DNA from 3 places in the Staphylococcus durrellii genome. Region 3 is predicted to be linked to each of the others. Evidence: riboswitches for the same ligand, from Rfam matches in the RefSeq annotation. Region 3 holds a riboswitch; each other region holds the start of a gene.

Region 1 (6,660 bases), 1.0 Mb from region 3:
TAGCATTTTGATGATACCCGCTGGTCTTAAATCAAAATGCGTTCTTACTGCTTCAACTAACTCAGTCTCACTTACTTGTCCTGTGCCAAAAGTATCAATAGATATTGATACTGGCTCAGCAACACCAATGGCATAAGCTAATTGAACTTCACATTTATCCGCTAAATCAGCAGCTACGATATTTTTTGCAACATATCTTGCTGCATAGGCAGCCGATCTATCAACTTTAGTTGGATCTTTACCACTAAAGCAGCCACCACCATGACGGGCATATCCTCCATAAGTATCAACGATAATCTTTCTTCCAGTTAAACCAGCATCCCCTTGCGGTCCACCTATAACAAAGCGACCTGTTGGGTTAATGTAGAATTTCGTATTTTCATCTAGTAATGCTTTAGGAACTGTTGGATAAATAACATGTTCTTTAATATCATTTTGAATTTGTGATAATTCTATATTATCGGCATGTTGAGTTGACACTACGATTGTGTCAATACGATTAGGCTGATCGTTTTCATCATATTCAACTGTTACTTGGACTTTACCATCAGGGCGTAAATATTTAATAATACCGTCTTTACGTGCATCAGACAATCGTTTAGCTAATTGGTGAGATAAGAAAATAGGTAAAGGCATATAAGTATCTGTTTCTTTTGTTGCATAACCAAACATTAATCCTTGGTCACCAGCACCTGTAGCTTCAATTTCCTCTTCAGAAATATCATTTCTATACTCTAAAGCCGTGTCTACACCTTGTGCAATATCTGCAGATTGTTCATCAATTGCCGTTAATACTGCCATTGTTTGACTATCATAACCATATTTAGCTCGAGTATAGCCTATGTTTTTAATCGTTTCACGGACTACTTTAGGGATATCAACATAAGTTGTTGTTGAAATTTCACCTGAAATAAGTGCCATTCCTGTTGTTACCGTCGTCTCACAAGCAACTCTTGCGTTAGGATCGTCTTTTAATATTTCGTCTAAAATTGCATCAGAAACTTGGTCCGCAATTTTGTCTGGGTGTCCTTCTGTTACTGATTCTGAAGTGAATAATCTTCTATTGTAAGTCATAAATTGCTCCTTTAGTTATTAAATTACGAAAATTCTCTTTTATGTGAGCTTAATAAAAAAAGAGCCTTCATCACTACAAAAATAGAGAGAAGGCTCAATACGTCCATTCGCTCTTATCGTTCAGACGATATATGTCTGCAAACGGTTTGGCACCTTCCTTCTTTAATAAATAAAGAAGAGGTTGCTGGGCTTCATTGGGTCCATGTCCCTCCGCCTCTCAGGATAAGAGAATCCGTTAGTAACTATACTACCTAAAGTGCATAATAATGTCAATTTTACAAAAACTAATTTTTTATAATAATTTTTATGGCATAATATAATGATTATGTTATACTCATTTAATGTAAAGGCTTACATAAAAATAGCGTTGGAGGGATTAAGTATGGCGATAGATACGTATACTTACACTAGTAAACTGGAAAATATTATTAATAAAACATCTTCTTTATTTCAATTATCGACTACAGAGTTATACTACAAGATGTTGGAAAAAAATGAAGGAGAACTAACTGAACTTGGTGCTATAAATGCCAGAACTGGTAAATACACTGGACGTTCCCCTAAAGATAAGTTTATTGTAACTGAACCTTCTTATAAAGATGATATCGATTGGGGTAATATCAACCAACCTATTGATGAAACAACGTTTTTAAATCTCTATACCAAAGTTTTAGATTACCTTGACGAACGTGATGAATTGTACATTTTCAATGGTTACGCTGGTAGTGACGAAGATTCACAATTAAATCTTACAGTCATTAATGAATTATCTTGGCATAATTTATTCGCTCAAAATATGTTTATTAAACCTAGCTCTAGCGAAGAGGCTAAAGAAATCAAAGCAGACTTCACTATCGTTTCCGCTCCTAGATTTAAAGCTGATCCAGAAGTTGACGGTACGAATTCAGAAACATTTATTATTACTTCATTCAAGCACAAGGTCATACTTATCGGTGGAACTGAATATGCAGGCGAAATGAAAAAAGGTATTTTTTCAGTAATGAACTATTTATTACCTAAAGATAATATTATGAGTATGCATTGTTCAGCCAACGTGGGTGAAAAAGGCGATGTAGCATTATTCTTCGGTTTATCAGGTACTGGTAAAACAACTTTATCTGCTGATCCTACTCGTAAATTAATCGGGGATGACGAGCATGGTTGGAATGACAACGGTATCTTTAATATTGAAGGTGGCTGTTACGCTAAAGCAATTAACCTTTCTAAGAAAAATGAACCTCAAATATACGATGCAATTAGATACGGTACGATTTTGGAAAATGTTGTAGTTGACAACGATGGTGACATCGATTTCGATGATAATTACTATACTGAAAACACACGTGCTGCATATCCAATCGATCATATTGAAAATATCGTTAAACCGTCTAAAGCTGCTCATCCTAATACAATTATTTTCTTAACAGCAGATGCATTTGGTGTACTACCACCTATTTCAAAATTAAATAAAGATCAGGCTATGTACCATTTCTTAAGTGGTTTTACTGCTAAACTTGCAGGAACTGAGCGTGGCGTTACTGAACCTGAACCATCATTCTCAACTTGTTTCGGTTCACCTTTCTTACCATTAGATGCAAAAGTTTACTCTGATATTTTAGGTGAATTAATAGACAAACATGAAGTTGATGTTTACTTAGTGAACACGGGTTGGACTGGCGGTAAATATGGCATAGGTCGTCGTATCAGTTTATCTTATACTCGTCAAATGGTTAACCAAGCTATTACGGGAGAATTAACTGAAGCTGAATATACTAAAGATGAAATATTTGGCTTAAATATTCCAGTAAGTGTTGAAGGTGTCCCTCAAACACTTTTAAATCCTATGAATGCTTGGAACGATAGCGAAGCTTATAAAGAACAAGCTCAAGATTTAATTGAACGTTTCAATCAAAATTTCGAAAAATTTGGCGCAGAGACAGCTGAACTTGCCGAAAAAGGCGGCTTCAAAAAATAATACATTTATATTAAAACAAGGCTATGATTAACCTCATAGCCTTGTTTTATGTTAATAGCTTATTATTCAATACGATAATCACAATTTAATTGATTGTTTTCGATATCTATCATCCATTGTTTAATTTGTGTTAATACTTTTTTTAATGCCATAGGTCTAGGCACATGTCCCTCTTTTTGTTGATAAACGATGCGATAATCGGCGCCTATTTGTGCTAATGACTGAGCTAAATATTGAGCTTGTTGAATATGTACCTGCTTATCTTGGTAACCATGTACAATCAAAATAGGTGGCGCATTATCCGTTATATTTTTAATGGCATCTCTTTTATCATATGCGCCCTTGTCCTTTTTAGGGTGACCCACCATTCTTCTCATCATGCCTCTTAAGTCTACGCGTTCTTTATACATTAAATGTATATCAGAGACACCGCCCCAAATAATAAAGCTATTTACTGGTAAGTCTTGGAAAGTTAATAAGCCTTGTAATCCACCACGTGAAAAACCAATCATATGAACGAACGCTTTAGGATAGCTTTGATTTAATATTTTCAGTAACGCAGTTACATCATTTAAATCATCACCGTAAAAGTCGTCTTTTCCTTCACTTCCATTATTACCACGATAGTATGGTGCAATCACTAAAGTCTCTGGGTCTGCAAATTGTAGTAAACGTGCTGCTCTCACCTTGCCTACCTGTCCTTTTCCACCGCGCAAATACATGACTATTCGTTTCACTTCACTCTTAGGTGTAGCCATTAATCCTTTTACACTGAAACCATCAACGAGATAGGTAATTTCTTCAAAAACATGTGAAGTAACATCAATAGGCATACGCTTTTTAGTTATAATATCCAAGTTCAATCACCCGTTCCAGACATTTTAATATTGTTGTGTCTTTAATTAAGAAACTTTGTTGGTGTTCAGGTATATCTGTAACAGCGCGATAAAGTTTGGGACCTTTAGTTTCTAAGTAATCTTGCTTTGTTTCTATATAATCAACTTTAGCAACATATACGTCTTTATAAAAGCTCGGTAAGTCATGTCGTTGAACGTAATATTGAGCAATATAATGCAATTCTAATACTACTGCCCCTGTTTCTTCATATAACTCTCGTTGTGCAGCTGTTATTGATGTTTCATTCGGCTCAATTTTACCGCCTGGAAACTCTATACCTCGACTACCATGGTACGTAAATAATAAATTATCTTTATAAATAGGTATAATTAGCACATGCTGCCCATTCGCCTTATCTTTATCTGTAGTAAAATTGAGAAACACCTTGTTATTATCTTTATCTAAATACTTAATAGTCATCAGACACCTCAAAATATGTTAAAATATTAATGCTTAAAACTCCATTGGAGGTCACATTATGAAAAAAGTTTTACTATTTCTTATTTATATTTATCAAAAATACATTTCTCCGTTAACACCAGCGACTTGTCGCTTCTATCCTACATGTTCAGCATATACTAAGGAAGCAATCGAAGTCTATGGTCCATTTAAAGGAAGTTGGTTAGGATTTAAACGAATTCTAAAATGTCACCCTTTTCATAAAAGTGGTTTTGACCCAGTACCTTTGAAAAAGGATCATAATAAAACTAATAAATAGCTGTTAATTTTGAGGCATTAATATGTGGAGGGTGAAACAATAACCTTCCATTTTTTACTATGCCCATATTTTCTGCAAAATCATGTGCAAAATAAAAACCCTCAGGTGTGATATCACTGGTATATGTTGCATATTGTGCTAACATAGCAGTAAAATATCTACTTAATCCGTATTCATACATGCCTCCTATAACAGTCCGCACGCCTAATTGACTCAATCTATCAATAGCGTCCAATACTTTATCGATCCCGCCTAAACGAAACGGCTTTAATACGACAACCCTAATATCATATTCTTTAATGATGTCTTCAATTGTTGCCAAAGATAAAGCTTTTTCATCTAATGCAACATTTAAAATATGTGTAATTGCCGTTTTGTCTATAGTTTGCAGTGATTTAAACGGTTCTTCGATATAAATAATGTTATAAGTGGAGACTTGTTCAAGTAGAGAAATATCGTTTAATGACAAAGATTCATTAGCATCAATAGCAACATCAAATCTAAACGGTAATAACATCAAATGCTCTAAATCTTGCAAAATATTTGTGGACCATTTCACTTTAATTCTTTCAGGTCTTGTTTCGGCAAGTTGCTTATACTTGATATTATTTAAACCACTAACAGTCGCACCATAACTTACACTTAACGCTTCTAATTTATTAAACATTTGAAAACATGCCATAATTATCGTACTTCTTGTAGCTGGATACTTATCAAGTCCTTTTAAAGTTAGTTTAATATCTTCGAAGGAATTTAACGTCATATCACGTACATTTTGGAACCATTCTTTAACTTTGCCAATTGCAACTGCTATTGTTTCATCAAAATACCAGTCGGTTTCAAAGGCATTACATTCTCCATAGAATCTTTGGTTATTGTCGGTCGTCAGTTCAATGATTAAGGCCTTGCGATGTCTCAAAGTAATTTTAGGCGTTACTATAGCTTGTTTAAAGTTTTCATCATAATAATAAAGCTTTAAATTGACTAATTTCATAGTTTAGCTCCTTACTAATCAGTAATTTTGCCTCTTTGTAATTTTCCAGTAGATGTGTACGGAAGTTTATCTACACGTTCATACCCTTTTGGTACTTTGTATTTTGCGAGATTACTTGCTAGATAATTGGCAAGCAAGTTATGATCGATTTCTTCATGAGCAACATAGTATAAATATGGTACTTGCCCCCACGTATTGTCTTCAATCCCTGTGCACATTGCATCTATAATGCCATCAAAATATTTAGCTTTAGATTCAATTTCATATGGGTAAATATTTTCTCCACCACTTATTATCAAATCTTTTCTACGATCATATACCATAACGTAGCCTTGTTCATCGATTTCCGCAATATCTCCTGTATTGAAAAAACCATCTTTAAAGACACCTTGTAATTCACTTGGGTATAGATAACCCTTCATGACGTTGTCGCCTTTTATCAATAATTCACCATGTCCCTTACTATCTGCATTTTTGATAGCCACTCGAACATTATCACTTGGTTTCCCAACCGTATCATAACGTTCGGCTAACATCTTAGGTGATGCCGTTAAAAATTGTGAACATGTTTCTGTCATACCGAAAGAATTATATATTGGTAATTCACATTGTAATGATTTATCGATTAATTGACGTGATAATTTGGCACCACCTAGTAAGATTTTTTCGATACTATATGGTTGAGTTAATCCTTCATCTAGTAGCCACTGCAATGTTTGTGGCACTAAAGAAAGATGTGTAGGTCGTTCATTGCGGATTATCTCTAGCATGTGTTGAGTGTCAAATTTTTGTTCAATACGTACCGTAAACCCTTGTATTATAGCTCTTAATATCACACTTAATCCAGAAATATGATAAATAGGTAATACAGATAACCATATTGTGTCATCATCGAAACCTAAACTTTGTTTACACCCTTGCGCACTAGCTAAATGATTGCCAAAAGTTTGAGGTACCGCTTTTTGAGGTCCAGTGGTACCAGATGTAAACATGATTGAAGCA
Region 2 (6,660 bases), 1.9 Mb from region 3:
TTGAGGTAATGTATCTAAGTCATCGTATACGTTACCTGTTGTTTCAAGTTGTTTAAATGAGTCAAAATCCCATCTATTTATTTTAGTTTTGTCTGGTTTTGGCATTTCTAAAGTTTCTGTTAATTTTAACGCTTCTCTACGTAATTCCGTCATCCAAGAAGGTTCATTATGGGCTTGTGAATATTCAACAAGTTGCGCTTCAGAAATGTTTAAAGTTTCAGTCGTCATACTATTTTCCTCCCATTAAGATGATTAATTGTTGCCTTTATTTGGATAAACCAGCTATTCATTAGCTCATTCATACAAATTAATATGAGTTGAGACTTATTCTGTAGCACCGAACTCTTCTTTAACCCATTCGTAACCCTCTTCTTCTAAACGTTTAGCTAATTCAGGTCCGCCTGATTTCACAACCTTACCACCATACATAACGTGTACTTTATCTGGTGTAATGTAGTTTAATAGACGTTGATAGTGAGTAATGATTAATGAACCAAACTCATCTCCACGCATTTCATTAATACCTTTAGAAACAACTTTCAACGCATCGATATCTAAACCAGAGTCGATTTCGTCTAGGATTGCAAATTTAGGTTCTAACATTAATAATTGAAGTATTTCGTTACGCTTTTTCTCCCCGCCAGAGAAACCTTCGTTTAAATAACGTTGAGCCATATCTTGCTCAATATCTAACAAATCCATTTCTTTATCTAATTGTTTAATAAATTGCATTAAGTTGATTTCTTGTCCTTCTTCTCGTTTAGCATTAATAGCAGAACGCATGAAGTCAGCATTAGTAACACCTGTAATTTCTGAAGGATATTGCATAGCTAAGAACAAACCAGCTTTTGCACGTTCGTCAACTTCAAGTTCTAAAATGTTCACGCCGTCTAAAATAACTTCACCTTTAGTTACTTCAAAACTTGGATGGCCCATAATTGCAGATGATAATGTTGATTTACCAGTACCATTTGGTCCCATGATGGCATGAATCTCACCAGTATTAATTGTTAAATTAACACCTTTTAAAATTTCTTTATCTTCAATAGACACATGTAGGTCTTTGATCTCTAATGTTGATGGCATACATATTCCCTCCGTAATAAATAATATGTTTTCCTTACTAGTTTATAATAATTTTAATCTACAGTCAAAAAACTGCAAACGCATTACATCATCTAATTATAACGTACTTACTAGCTAATATAAACCTTTCGACGTAGTATTTTATAATAATTATTATAATACAACGATTTTTATTAAGCCTTACTTTACTGAAAGTAACTGATAATGTTTTTACACCTGTTCTCAATGACTATACTTTATATTTTTTCTATCTTTCACGTATGAAAATCAAATAACAAGAGTCACTTTATATTTCTTATTCAATTTCAATTTTCGATTTTTTCCTAGCTTAAATTATTATAAAACACTCCCAATTTCACAAATAAGGGAGTGTTTACGACTTTGTTATTTAGATGGTACTACTGCACCATCATATTTTTTGTTAATGTACTCTTTAATTTTCTTAGAGTGCAGTACTTCCATTAAAGCTTTCACTTTCTTATCATCTTTATGCCCATCTTTAACCGCAATTAAGTTAGCGTATGGATTATCTTCAGCTTTTTCTAAAGCAACTGAATCTTCACGCGGATTTAATTTTTGGTCTATAGCAAAGTTAGAGTTGATAATTACGGCATCTGCTTTTTGGTTTTGATAAATCTTAGGTAAATATTCAGCTGATTGCTTATTGTTGAATTTAATATCTTTTTTATTTTCTACGATATCACTAAATTTTGCGTCTTCAATTTTAACGCCTTTTTTAACTTTTACTAAACCGGCATCTTGGAAGAATTTGATAAAACGTCCTTCTTCAGCTGGGTTGTTTGATACGTAAACTGTTGCACCTTTAGGTAAATCTTTTAAACTCTTATATTTTTTAGAATATACAGCCATTGGTTCCAAATGAACATCACCTGCTGATTCAATTTTATAATGTTTATCTTTTTTCTCAGTATTTAAATATGGTGTGTGTTGGAAATAGTTAGCATCAATTTCGCCTTTATCTAACAATTTATTAGGCGTCGTGTAATCATTAATGGTTTTGATTTGTAAATCGTAACCTTTATCTTTTAATAACGGCTTAGCTTTTTCTAAAATTTCAGCATGTGGTGAAGGTGAAGCCCCTACTGTTATTTTTTTGTCGTCTCCGCCTTTGCCACAGGCGGCTAAAACAACTGCTAATAGTGAAACTAATACTAAACTTAAAATTTTTTTCATGTTAAGTCCCCTTTCATTTTATCTTTTATCAATTTTATTTGTAGCCCAATCACCAATGTATTGGATAATAAATACTATAATTAAAATTAAGATTGTCGAAACTAAGATGACATCATTTTGGTTACGTGTGAATCCTGTCAAGTATGCTAGGTTTCCTAAACCACCAGCACCTATAACACCTGCTATTGCAGTAGAACCAACTAAAGCAATTGCAGTAACTGTAATACCTGAAACTAGAGCAGGCATTGCTTCTGGTAGTAATACCTTTCTTACAATGGTCCAAGTGTTAGCACCCATAGACCATGACGCTTCAATAACTCCTTTATCAATTTCTTTAAATGCTATTTCTACTAATCTAGCATAGAAAGGTGCGGAGCCTATAATTAGTGCTGGCAGTGCACCGGTCGGACCACTTATCGTACCTAAAACTATGCTTGTGAACGGAATCAATAACAAAATCAAGATAATAAATGGAATAGCTCTAAATAGATTCACAACAAATGATACTATTGAATAAAAAACATGCGCGACCTTAGATTTGCTTCTTGCAGTTAGAAACAATAATACACCTAATATAATACCGAAAACAAAGGCGAAAATTGTCGAAATCACCGTCATATAAAGTGTTTCATATGTTGCTTGCCAAACTTCAGGCCATTGGATATTTGGCATGGTTACCATTTCTTGCAAAATTTCTCCAAATGACTTACCCATGTTTTAACACCTCCACTGACACTTGTTGAGACTCTAAGTTATCTTTGAAAGCGTCGAATTGTTCATTACCAATATTAGGTAAGTGTAATACTAGAAATCCAATTGACCCATTTTTACTATTTTTAATATTGGCTTCTAAAATATTCACATCAATGTTATGTGTCTTAGTTATATATGAAACTATTGGCTCAGTCGTGTTATTGCCAACAAAATTCAATCTAACTATGTAGTCACCTGGTTTCAAAGCATCCAAATCTTCGATAGACTCATCAAAGTCATCATTCAAATCGTCTTTTACAAAGCGTTTTGTTACTTGGTGTTTAGGATGTTCAAATACATCATTAACAGTACCTTGCTCAATCACTCGACCGCTTTCCATCACTGCAACCTCATCACAAATCCGGCGTATGACATGCATTTCGTGAGTGATTATTACAATAGTTATATTGCTTTGTTCTTTTATTTTTAACAAAAGATCAAGAATTTCGTCTGTCGTTTGAGGGTCTAATGCACTTGTTGCCTCATCACAAAGTAACACTGTTGGTTCGTTTGCAAGGGCTCGCGCAATACCAACACGTTGCTTTTGTCCTCCAGACAGCTGTGAAGGATACGCATTTTCTCTTCCTTGTAAACCTACAAGTTCAATAAGTTCTAACGCTCTTTCCTTAGCTTGCTGCCGCGATACACCAGCAATTTCTAACGGGAACGTAATATTATTTAATACAGTCCTAGACCATAATAAATTGAAGTGTTGAAATATCATGCTTACTTTTTGGCGCTTTTGACGTAATGCCGACTTAGACAACTGTCCAATGTTGTCTCCATCAATAATGACATCACCTGACGTAGGTTGTTCTAAATTGTTTAAAAGTCTCACTAAAGTACTTTTTCCAGCTCCTGAAAAACCAATCACGCCAAAAATTGAGCCAGTTTCTATGTTTAAATCAACATGATCGACAGCAAGGACTTCTTGCTTTTTCGTCTTATAACGTTTGACGATTTGATTTAACTCAATCATTGTGATTGCCTCCTTGTATTGCTCAATAAACTAAAAAATGCTTCCCCTATCTTATCCAGAATAGAGAAAGCAATATATACCCTCTCTCATCTTTTAAAGTTGGTTAAACTTTATGTGAATTGGCACCATTTCTATTAATTAGACGGTTGCCGGGCTTCATAGGGCACATCCCTCCACCTCTCTCGATAAGAGTTACATGATTTAATTATTTTTTATCCTACCATTACACTAATGATTCGTCAATTATTATTTTAAATTTTCTAACAAATAAGGAACAGACTGAAATGCATATAGTCTTTTTTGTTCAGTACTTTTAGACATGACCATCAAAACAGGTACAGATTGTATTTCATGTTGCTGACTAAAATCAGGATGCAAATTCAAGTCAAGTTTAGTTATTGGTAATTTTAAAATGTCATTTGCTATATCTAGCATTCTTTCAGAAACCTTACACGTCCCACATGTAGGCGTATAACCAAATATTAAATGTTTTTCCTCATTGAAATGTTCTTCTACATTTGCTCGTTCTTCTCTTGTTACGTTCATGTTATCAAACTTACCCTTTCAGCTATATTATCTAATTGTTCTTTATCTATTTGCTCTTCATCTTTAACTAAAAATCCATTTTTCTCAAGCAGTCTAGATAAATAATGTTTTGGACAGCGTGCTACTTCACAGTATTGTTTATCTACACGAATATGTTTACTTTCGCTTAAATACCTTTTAAACCAACCCCGAATTTTCTCGCCCTCATCGTCTGAGTCTACAAGGATAAATACTTGTTCATCATAAAGTGTTTCTAGCATATTATCAATTTTATCAATACTCATCGTACCATTAGTACAAATGATTTGTACTGGTTCATCAATCACTTTTTTCACTTGTACTTTATCGGTTTTACCTTCGACAACAATTACTTTATTTAATATGGTCATGATATCCACCTTCTTAAAGTCGATTGTCTATATTCTATTATACTATTCCACGGTTTATTAATTCATTAAACATTTATGTTTATCAAGTGACTAAAACTATATTTAATTAACTATTCTCTATCTAATAGATAATAAAAACTCCAAGATATAAATATCATGGAGTTAATCATTTTAATTATTCACCTATCATTTCTGAATATTGCTCAGCAGATAATAAGTTGTCTAATTGACTTTCGTCAGTAATTTCTATTTTAACCATCCATGCTTTTTCGTATGGAGATTCATTAACAAATTCAGGGCTATCTTCTAATTCTTCATTAGATTCCAAGACTTTGCCTGAAAGAGGTGCATATAGTTCTGATACAGTTTTAACAGATTCAACACTACCAAAAGTATCTCCTTCATTAATTTCATCGTTTACTTCAGGTAATTCAACAAAAACGATATCTCCTAGTTCGTTTTGTGCGTATTCAGTAATACCAATTGTTGCTGTATTATCTTCAATTTTAACCCATTCATGATCCTTAGAATATTTTAACTCACTCGGTACTGCCACAAGTATCCCCTCCTATATGATTTTACACTTTTATGATGCCATATGACTAAGCATAAAGGCAACTGTTTATAGTAATAAATAAAACAATAAATGACATGTAGCATTAACATATGATGGCTTAAGTTAAGCAATATGTTTCGCTATATCTCTTTATTACAACCAAGTTTCTTTATAAACATCCTCATTAAAACCAACTGTAGCCTTATCTCCAGATATAGCTAATGGGCGTTTAACAAGCATGCCGTTTTGAGCTAATAAATCTAATTTATCATTGTCTGACATTGCGTTCAACTTATCTTTCAACCCTAACTCGCGATATTTAGCCCCATGCGTATTAAATAACTTGTTGACCTCTAAGCCAGTACGCTCAATAATTTCTTTGAATTCACTTTTGGTTGGTGTATGTTGGACGATATCAATTGGTTCATAGCTTACACCATATGCTTGTAAAAATTTAGCTGCTTTTTTACAAGTCGTACAATTAGGATATTGGTAAAATTTGATCATATTTCTGTACCTCCTATACATTATTATCACTAATATAGCAGAATTATATAAAAAACGCTCTAACTTTTAAGCTTAAAGTTTTTAATTCGTTATAATTATTCGTTATAATATGAGTTAATAAACTAAAAAGGGAGCGTTACTATGCAATCTATTAAATCTAATGAAGATTTCAACGCTACAATAAATAGCGACAATCCAGTAATTGTTAAATTCGAAGCAGGCTGGTGTCCTGATTGTAAGGCAATGGATATGTGGATTGACCCAATCCAAGAAAAATACAATGATTATAATTGGTATACAGTTAATAGAGATGAGCTTGAAGATGTAGCTGCTAACAATGATGTTATGGGCATACCAAGTTTATTAGTTTTTAAAAACGGAGAAAAATTAGCTCATCTACATTCTGCAAATGCTAAATCTCCTGAACAAGTTGAGTCATTCTTAGCTGAAACATTTGAATAATCAATAAACTTTATTAAAGACTTTGTAAAAAAGGTTTTAGAGTATCTATATCTAAACAAATAACCCTCAAGTGATGCTTAAAGCAAAAATCATTTGAGGGTTACTTTTATAAACAACATGACCTTTGTATAATTGTCATAGATTTTCACTACAAAACAAGACATTTTCTCTGGCTTTATAATAAAAAT
Region 3 (6,660 bases):
CCTTCACCAGTTTTAGCTGAGACTTCCACTTCAAGGTCAGCTAATTTTGATTTAAGTTGAGTCGCTTCATCAATTTCTTTTTGACGTTCTGCTTTAGCTGCTTTTTCTTGTTGTTCTAATTGCTTAAGGTTACCTGGTGTTGCTTCGACAGCTAACTTATTTTTTATAAGGTAGTTATTTGCATAACCTACTGGTACGTCTTTGATTTCGCCTTTATTACCTTTACCTTTAACGTTTTGTGTGAATATTACTTTCATCAATTTTCACTCCTACTCATTTGTTCTGTTATTGCTTGTTGTAATTGTTCAATCGCTTCTTCAACGGTCACATCTTTAAGTTGAGTGGCAGCATTTGTTAAATGGCCTCCACCGCCGAGCGCTTCCATTGTTAATTGTACGTTAATCGCACCAAGTGAGCGGGCAGACATACCTACTAGAGAATCTTCTCTTCTAGCAACCACATAAGATGCCTCTACACCATCTAAACTTAACAACTCATCCGCAGCTTGTGCAACCGTAACGGGATGGTATATTTTATCGTCTGGACCATGAGCAATGGCGACACCGTTATCTTGTAATTCGACCGTACGAATTAATTCTGTCCGATTAATATACGTATCGATATCATCTTTCAAGAAGTGCTGCGTTAAAATTGTGTCAGCACCATGCGCACGTAAATAACTTGCTGCATCAAATGTTCTGGAACCAGTACGTAAAGTAAAGTTACGCGTATCGACAATAATACCTGCGAACATTACTGTTGATTCTAAACGTGTTAAACGTTGTTCCGTTGGTTGATATTCTAATAGTTCTGTAACAAGTTCTGCTGTCGAACTAGCATATGGTTCCATGTAAACGAGTAATGGACTAGAAACAAAGCTTTCCCCACGTCTATGGTGATCAATAACTACTTTTCTATTTGCTTTGTTTAAAATGTCTTCATCTATAACCATTTCAGGTTTATGTGTATCGACAATGACAACAGTCGTCCTTGAGGTCATATTATCCCATGCTTCTTCAGAAGAAATAAAGCGTTCTTTGAGTTCAGGTTTTTCATCGATAGAATCCATTACACGGCGTAGTGTTGGATCGATATCTGAATCATTTAATACAATATGTGCATCCAAATTGTTCATCATCGCAAAGCGTGACACCCCAATAGCTGCACCAATAGCATCTAAATCAGGACGTTTATGTCCCATAATAATAACTTTATCGCCTTCCATAAGGATATCCTTAAGTGCATGTGATATTACGCGTGCTCTAACACGTGTACGTTTTTCCATTGGGTCAGTCTTACCGCCATAAAAACGTACGTTACCGTTTTGGTTTTTAATCGCTACTTGGTCACCACCACGACCTAAAGCTAAATCTAGACCAGATTGAGATAGTTCACCAAGGTCGATAAGACTATCAGAACCCTCACCGACGCCAATACTTAATGTAAGTTGTGCTCTATAACCAACACTTTTTTCTCTTAACTGACTTAAAATATTAAAGTTTGAATCTTCAATTTCATCTAATATGTGTTGATTTAAATATGCAACGAATTGATCAGTACTGTAACGCTTAAAGTAAATGTCGTATTCAGTTGCCCAACGACTGATTACTCGTGTTACCATAGAATTAATTTCCGAACGCTGAGTATCGTTCATATTTTGAGTGATTTCATCGTAGTTATCTAAAAATAACGTGGCGATGATTGGTTTTGATTCATTATATAACTCATTAATACGAACTTCTTCAGTTATATCAAAGAAATATAAAATATGTTCATTTTCAGAATATCTAACGCGATAGTGATAATTTCTATCCTCTATATCAATTTCTTCAGTTTTTTCTAATTGCTTCAATATATTAGGATAAACTTCATTTACTGGATCTGAAATTACATTACGATCCAAACGTTCAGACATGAATTGGTTCATCCATTCAATATTTTCATTTTCATCAATGACTACCATACCAATAGGTAAATTTTTAATTGCCCGATTACTACCGGCCGATATGTGTCCGCTCAAATTATCAACATAGTTGTCCATCTTTTGCAAAGCTTGCCTTACCATTAGAGCAGCAATAATAATTACGACTATCAAAATTGCAGTAGCGATACCGGCAATGAGTTGATTAAAAATAAACCATACCGCGACTAAAACAAGTGCCGTAATTGCCATAATGATAAATGGTAAAACTAATGCTTTTTTAGTGGATTGACGGTTCATTTTGTCCACCTCACATTATTTTTTAATGATACCTTTTAAATTAAATGCTAAATCAATAAACCCTATTAAAACTACAATATGTGTAAATGGCGTTATAATTGTCCCTATAACCATTAAAACGAGGATTAAAGCTCTAGGCATTGCCTTCGCTTTCCCAAAGAAATGTATTAAACTTAACCCTTGTAAATACATACATAATGATAACACAATTTCAAAATTCAATACGATACTTTGGAAAGTACCCGCTTTAGACGCAAACATAACACATAACAGTGTAATCACGTATAGAATAAGTAAAATTTTATTCATTTGCCAAGCAAATAAGGGCTTGAATACTGGTGTAGCTACTTTGAATTTGCGTAATATCGGAAATGTAACAATTAGATTAATTAAAATAAGTAGAAATATCGTTATAATAACGTAGCTCGGTAGTTGAACCGCTAATTGACGGAAGCCTTCTCCTATTGTATTTTCGTAGCCATTCTGTACACCACTTTGCTCCATTGTTTGTAACATTTGAGTTTTCAGTGGTTTCATTAAAGTGTTCACTGTCGGTATTTTATTAAACGCTTGCAAAAGCATAAAAGCGATTAATGAAATAATACTGACGAATGTTGTCGTTACGTATAAAATACGTTCTTTAGATGTACGTTCTTTTAATAATTGGCCTACTAAAAAACTAATAATTAGTATTAAGACCATCGCGCTTAATACGAATATATTACCTAACAATGTGGTTAAAATTACTGTTACTACAGCGGCCAATCCAAATGATTCTTTAGATTTGTGCCATAGGACTACGCCTGGTATTGTCGCAAACAAACATAATACAAAACCAAGTGGCGGTAATATATGTAAGGCTAAAGCAACAATAATGAGTGAGATAATACTCAAAATAGTAGCTTTAGGTTTAATTTTTGAAAACAAATTTTGCCACTCCCATACTTTTTGACTGTATTACTATTCTAACCTCTTTAGAAATTTTATACAATTATTGATGTCTTCAAACGAAGGCTTCACCTTTTAAAGTGACTTAAGGATAAGTTACGTCTGGATTAATACGCACTTAAAAAACTCTAAATCTACATTTGACCGTAAATTTAGAGCTATATTTATTAATCTTATTTACGTTTAAACTGCGATACTTTCAGGAAATGATATAAATTTGGTGCCCAATCATTAAAGTTAAGTAAGAATCCATCATGCCCTACATTATCAGGAACAAAGAAATGGCGATGGTATTTAAAACGTTCACCTACTGCACGTACTAAATCGTCTGGATATAGTAAATCATCAGTAAAGCCCATCGTTAATACTTTAGTGTCTAAAGATTTGAATACTTCATTAACATCAGTGCGACCCCTATCAATATCGTGGCTGTCCAAGACATCCAGCAGTGTTAAATAACAATTCTTATTGAAGTTTTCTTTAAATTTATCGCCTTGATGACGTTGATATGCAACGACTTGATCTGGTGAAAATCGTTTATCGTAACTTTTCGATGAACGATAAGTTAAAAATCCTAACTGTCGCGCAATACTCATGCCCTCTTTCCCAGCTAGTTGAATAGATTGTCGAGCAATTTCATTGAAGGCACGGCTATAAGAAGAAGTCTTATCTGTAGCAGCAAGTATAACTGCCTTCTTAACATCAAATTTTCTATTATATAATAACTCCAGTGCTTGCATACCACCGAGAGAACCCCCGATTAATATATCTATGTGCGTGTATCCTAACGCCTGGATACCTAATTCTAGCGCACGTACTACGTCTCTTAATGTAAGTTTAGAAGGAAAATCATCATCTATTAATGCAGAACTTGAGCCAAAAGGACTACCTATAACGTTAAATGTCAAAAATTGATAATCATTAATCGGCACATAACCACCATCAATAATTTCGCGCCACCAACCGTGATCTTCGTCTGTGCCGTATGTTACATGGTTGCCTGTCAAAGCATGACACACTAATACAAGCGGTTGCCCTTTGAAACCTACATGTTCATAGCGTAATTTTAAATTTGAAATTGTTTCTCCTGATTCTGTTTCAAATGGTCCTAATTTTAACGTATCCACAGTGTAATTTGTCATGTTCGACCTCCTACTAACTTAAAAAACCCCTTACCCGATATAAGTAAGAAGGTTAAAGATTTACTTATCATTCGAATATCATCGTTGGTTTTAGCACCGTGCCATTATAGTCGGTTGCTGAAGCATCTACGGGCCAAATCCCTTAGCTTCTCAAAATAAGATTTGATTTAATTTATAAATTGTATTTGTTGAATTCTTTTGTTTATAAGTGTCAAAATTTTCTAATTAGTTTTATTCTAACGAATTACGCTTACTACTTCAATGCTTAAAATAATAAACGTATGATCGCCATAATAAAAATACCGGCAACAATTGTTATTGTGAGGCTTCTGGAGATAAAAGCCACAATCACCGTTGGTATGATTGTTACTAGAAACGGTACATTAATTGTATATCCGAATTTACCACTATGTTGCTCGATTACACCATCGATAATTAACGCTGTAAACAACGTAATCGGTATGAAAGATAACCACTGTACGACCTTATCAGATAAGTGAACACGTGTAATTAACATAAAAGGAATGACTCGTGTTAACCAAGTAACTACGCCACACAAAACGATAATAAGTAACATATGTATTGATGTGCTCATTTGGTGATCACCACCCCTAACGTAGCAGCTAATACAGACGATAAAATAATTGCAACATATGTAGGCATAATTAAACTAAATAAAAACATCATAACAATCACACATACAATCAATACGATGTACTTAGTTATTTGAGAACGCTGTACTGTTTCAAATTGTGAGATTGCTAAAAAGATAAACATACCTGTAATAGCAAAATCTAAACCTAGGGCATCAGGGTTTTGAATATACTTCCCGAATACCGCTCCTACAATGCACGAAATTGTCCAAAATATATATGCCGTTAAGTTTAGTCCATGTAACCAACGATCGTTTATTTGCTCCCCTTTTAAATGAGGCGTTATTGCCACGCCAAATGTTTCATCAGTGACTAAAGTCGCTAATCCTAAACGATTGAGCCAACCGTAATCTTTATATCTAGGTGCCAAACTCATACTTAATAAGAACATCCTAGAATTAACGATAAAAGTAGTTAGTACTATTGCAGTTATAGGCGTACCGGCAATAACTAAACTACAAATGATAAATTGTGCTGCCCCAGCATAAACGAGTAAGCATAATAAAATAATTTCAAGAAGACTAAATTTTGATGCTACTGCAACAATACCGAAAGAAAGTCCCACACCAGCATAACCTAATAATGTAGGCACACATTCCTTGATACCTTGCCTAAAAGTTAAATGTGAAGCCATACACTACCTCCCCTCTTCTTGAATGCATATTATAGATAGTCTAATATAGAATAATTTAACGGGCAATAAGGTAAGTCTACCGTTTGTCTGGGGTTAGACAAACGGTAGACTAAATCACCTTGTTTTCCCCTACCCTATTAAAAAAGCGCTCCATCTCTTTAGACGGAGCGCTCTATATCAGATCGATGCTCTGTTATTAAACGATGGGCCCTATTTTAGTTTTGCCACCCATAAATGGTACCAATGCTTCAGGTATCGTTACTGAACCATCTTCGTTTTGATAGTTTTCAACTATAGCTGCAAATGTACGTCCTACTGCTAATCCGCTGCCATTCAATGTGTGAACTAACTCTGGTTTAGATACTTTATCTCTCTTGAACCGAATATTTGCACGGCGCGCTTGGAAATCTGTAACGTTTGAACAAGAACTAATTTCTTTATAGTCATCATAGCTTGGTAACCAAACTTCTAAATCATATGTTTTACTTGCGCCGAAACCAATATCTCCAGTACATAATATTACACGGCGATAAGGTAAACCTAATTCTTCAAGAATCGCTTCGGCATGTAGTGTCATTTCTTCTAATGCATTCCAAGAATCTTCTGGTTTTTCATAACGAACCATTTCTACTTTGTCGAATTGATGTAAACGAATAAGTCCTCTTGTATCTCGTCCTGCAGAACCTGCTTCACTTCTATAACAAGCTGATTGAGCTGTAAACTTCTCAGGTAACACATCTGGGCCAATAATTTCATTTCTATAATAGTTAGTTAATGGTACTTCAGCAGTTGGAATAGTATATAAGCCTTCCTTTTCAACTTTAAATAAGTCTTCCTCAAATTTAGGTAATTGACCTGTTCCATACATTGATTCAGCATTAACTAATTGTGGTACCATCATTTCAGTATAGCCATGTTGTGTCGTATGTTTAGTGACCATATAGTTCATTAATGCACGTTCTAGCTGCGCACCTTCACCAGTTAAAAATACGAAACGTGCACCTGAAACTTTCGCTGCACGGTCGAAATTAACCATTTTTAAGTTTTCAACGATATCCCAAT

The links. Region 3 has a riboswitch for S-adenosylmethionine ahead of metX (homoserine O-acetyltransferase MetX). Riboswitches for the same ligand answer to the same signal wherever they lie in the genome.
Region 1: another riboswitch for S-adenosylmethionine. It lies ahead of metK (methionine adenosyltransferase); the one in region 3 lies ahead of metX (homoserine O-acetyltransferase MetX).
Region 2: another riboswitch for S-adenosylmethionine. It lies ahead of ISP02_RS08960 (methionine ABC transporter ATP-binding protein); the one in region 3 lies ahead of metX (homoserine O-acetyltransferase MetX).

The regions. Positions count from the first base shown of each region.
Region 1 covers NZ_JADIIO010000001.1:1,016,488-1,023,147, reverse strand. The annotation lists gene metK (methionine adenosyltransferase) at 1-1,074, opposite strand, end outside; SAM riboswitch class I at 1,185-1,303, opposite strand; gene pckA (phosphoenolpyruvate carboxykinase (ATP)) at 1,457-3,049, shown strand; gene ISP02_RS04985 (alpha/beta hydrolase family protein) at 3,112-3,906, opposite strand; gene ytkD (RNA deprotection pyrophosphohydrolase) at 3,890-4,366, opposite strand; gene yidD (membrane protein insertion efficiency factor YidD) at 4,422-4,664, shown strand; gene menC (o-succinylbenzoate synthase) at 4,654-5,658, opposite strand; gene menE (o-succinylbenzoate--CoA ligase) at 5,673-6,660, opposite strand, start outside.
Region 2 covers NZ_JADIIO010000001.1:1,865,524-1,872,183, forward strand. The annotation lists gene sufD (Fe-S cluster assembly protein SufD) at 1-228, opposite strand, end outside; gene sufC (Fe-S cluster assembly ATPase SufC) at 325-1,086, opposite strand; gene ISP02_RS08950 (MetQ/NlpA family ABC transporter substrate-binding protein) at 1,471-2,280, opposite strand; gene ISP02_RS08955 (methionine ABC transporter permease) at 2,299-2,994, opposite strand; gene ISP02_RS08960 (methionine ABC transporter ATP-binding protein) at 2,987-4,012, opposite strand; SAM riboswitch class I at 4,096-4,204, opposite strand; gene ISP02_RS08965 (thioredoxin family protein) at 4,259-4,558, opposite strand; gene ISP02_RS08970 (toprim domain-containing protein) at 4,555-4,947, opposite strand; gene gcvH (glycine cleavage system protein GcvH) at 5,123-5,503, opposite strand; gene ISP02_RS08980 (arsenate reductase family protein) at 5,657-6,010, opposite strand; gene ISP02_RS08985 (thioredoxin family protein) at 6,152-6,472, shown strand.
Region 3 covers NZ_JADIIO010000001.1:13,251-19,910, reverse strand. The annotation lists gene rplI (50S ribosomal protein L9) at 1-257, opposite strand, end outside; gene ISP02_RS00075 (DHH family phosphoesterase) at 257-2,221, opposite strand; gene ISP02_RS00070 (DUF2232 domain-containing protein) at 2,237-3,148, opposite strand; gene metX (homoserine O-acetyltransferase MetX) at 3,343-4,311, opposite strand; SAM riboswitch class I at 4,373-4,473, opposite strand; gene ISP02_RS00060 (AzlD domain-containing protein) at 4,577-4,906, opposite strand; gene ISP02_RS00055 (AzlC family ABC transporter permease) at 4,903-5,598, opposite strand; gene serS (serine--tRNA ligase) at 5,795-6,660, opposite strand, start outside.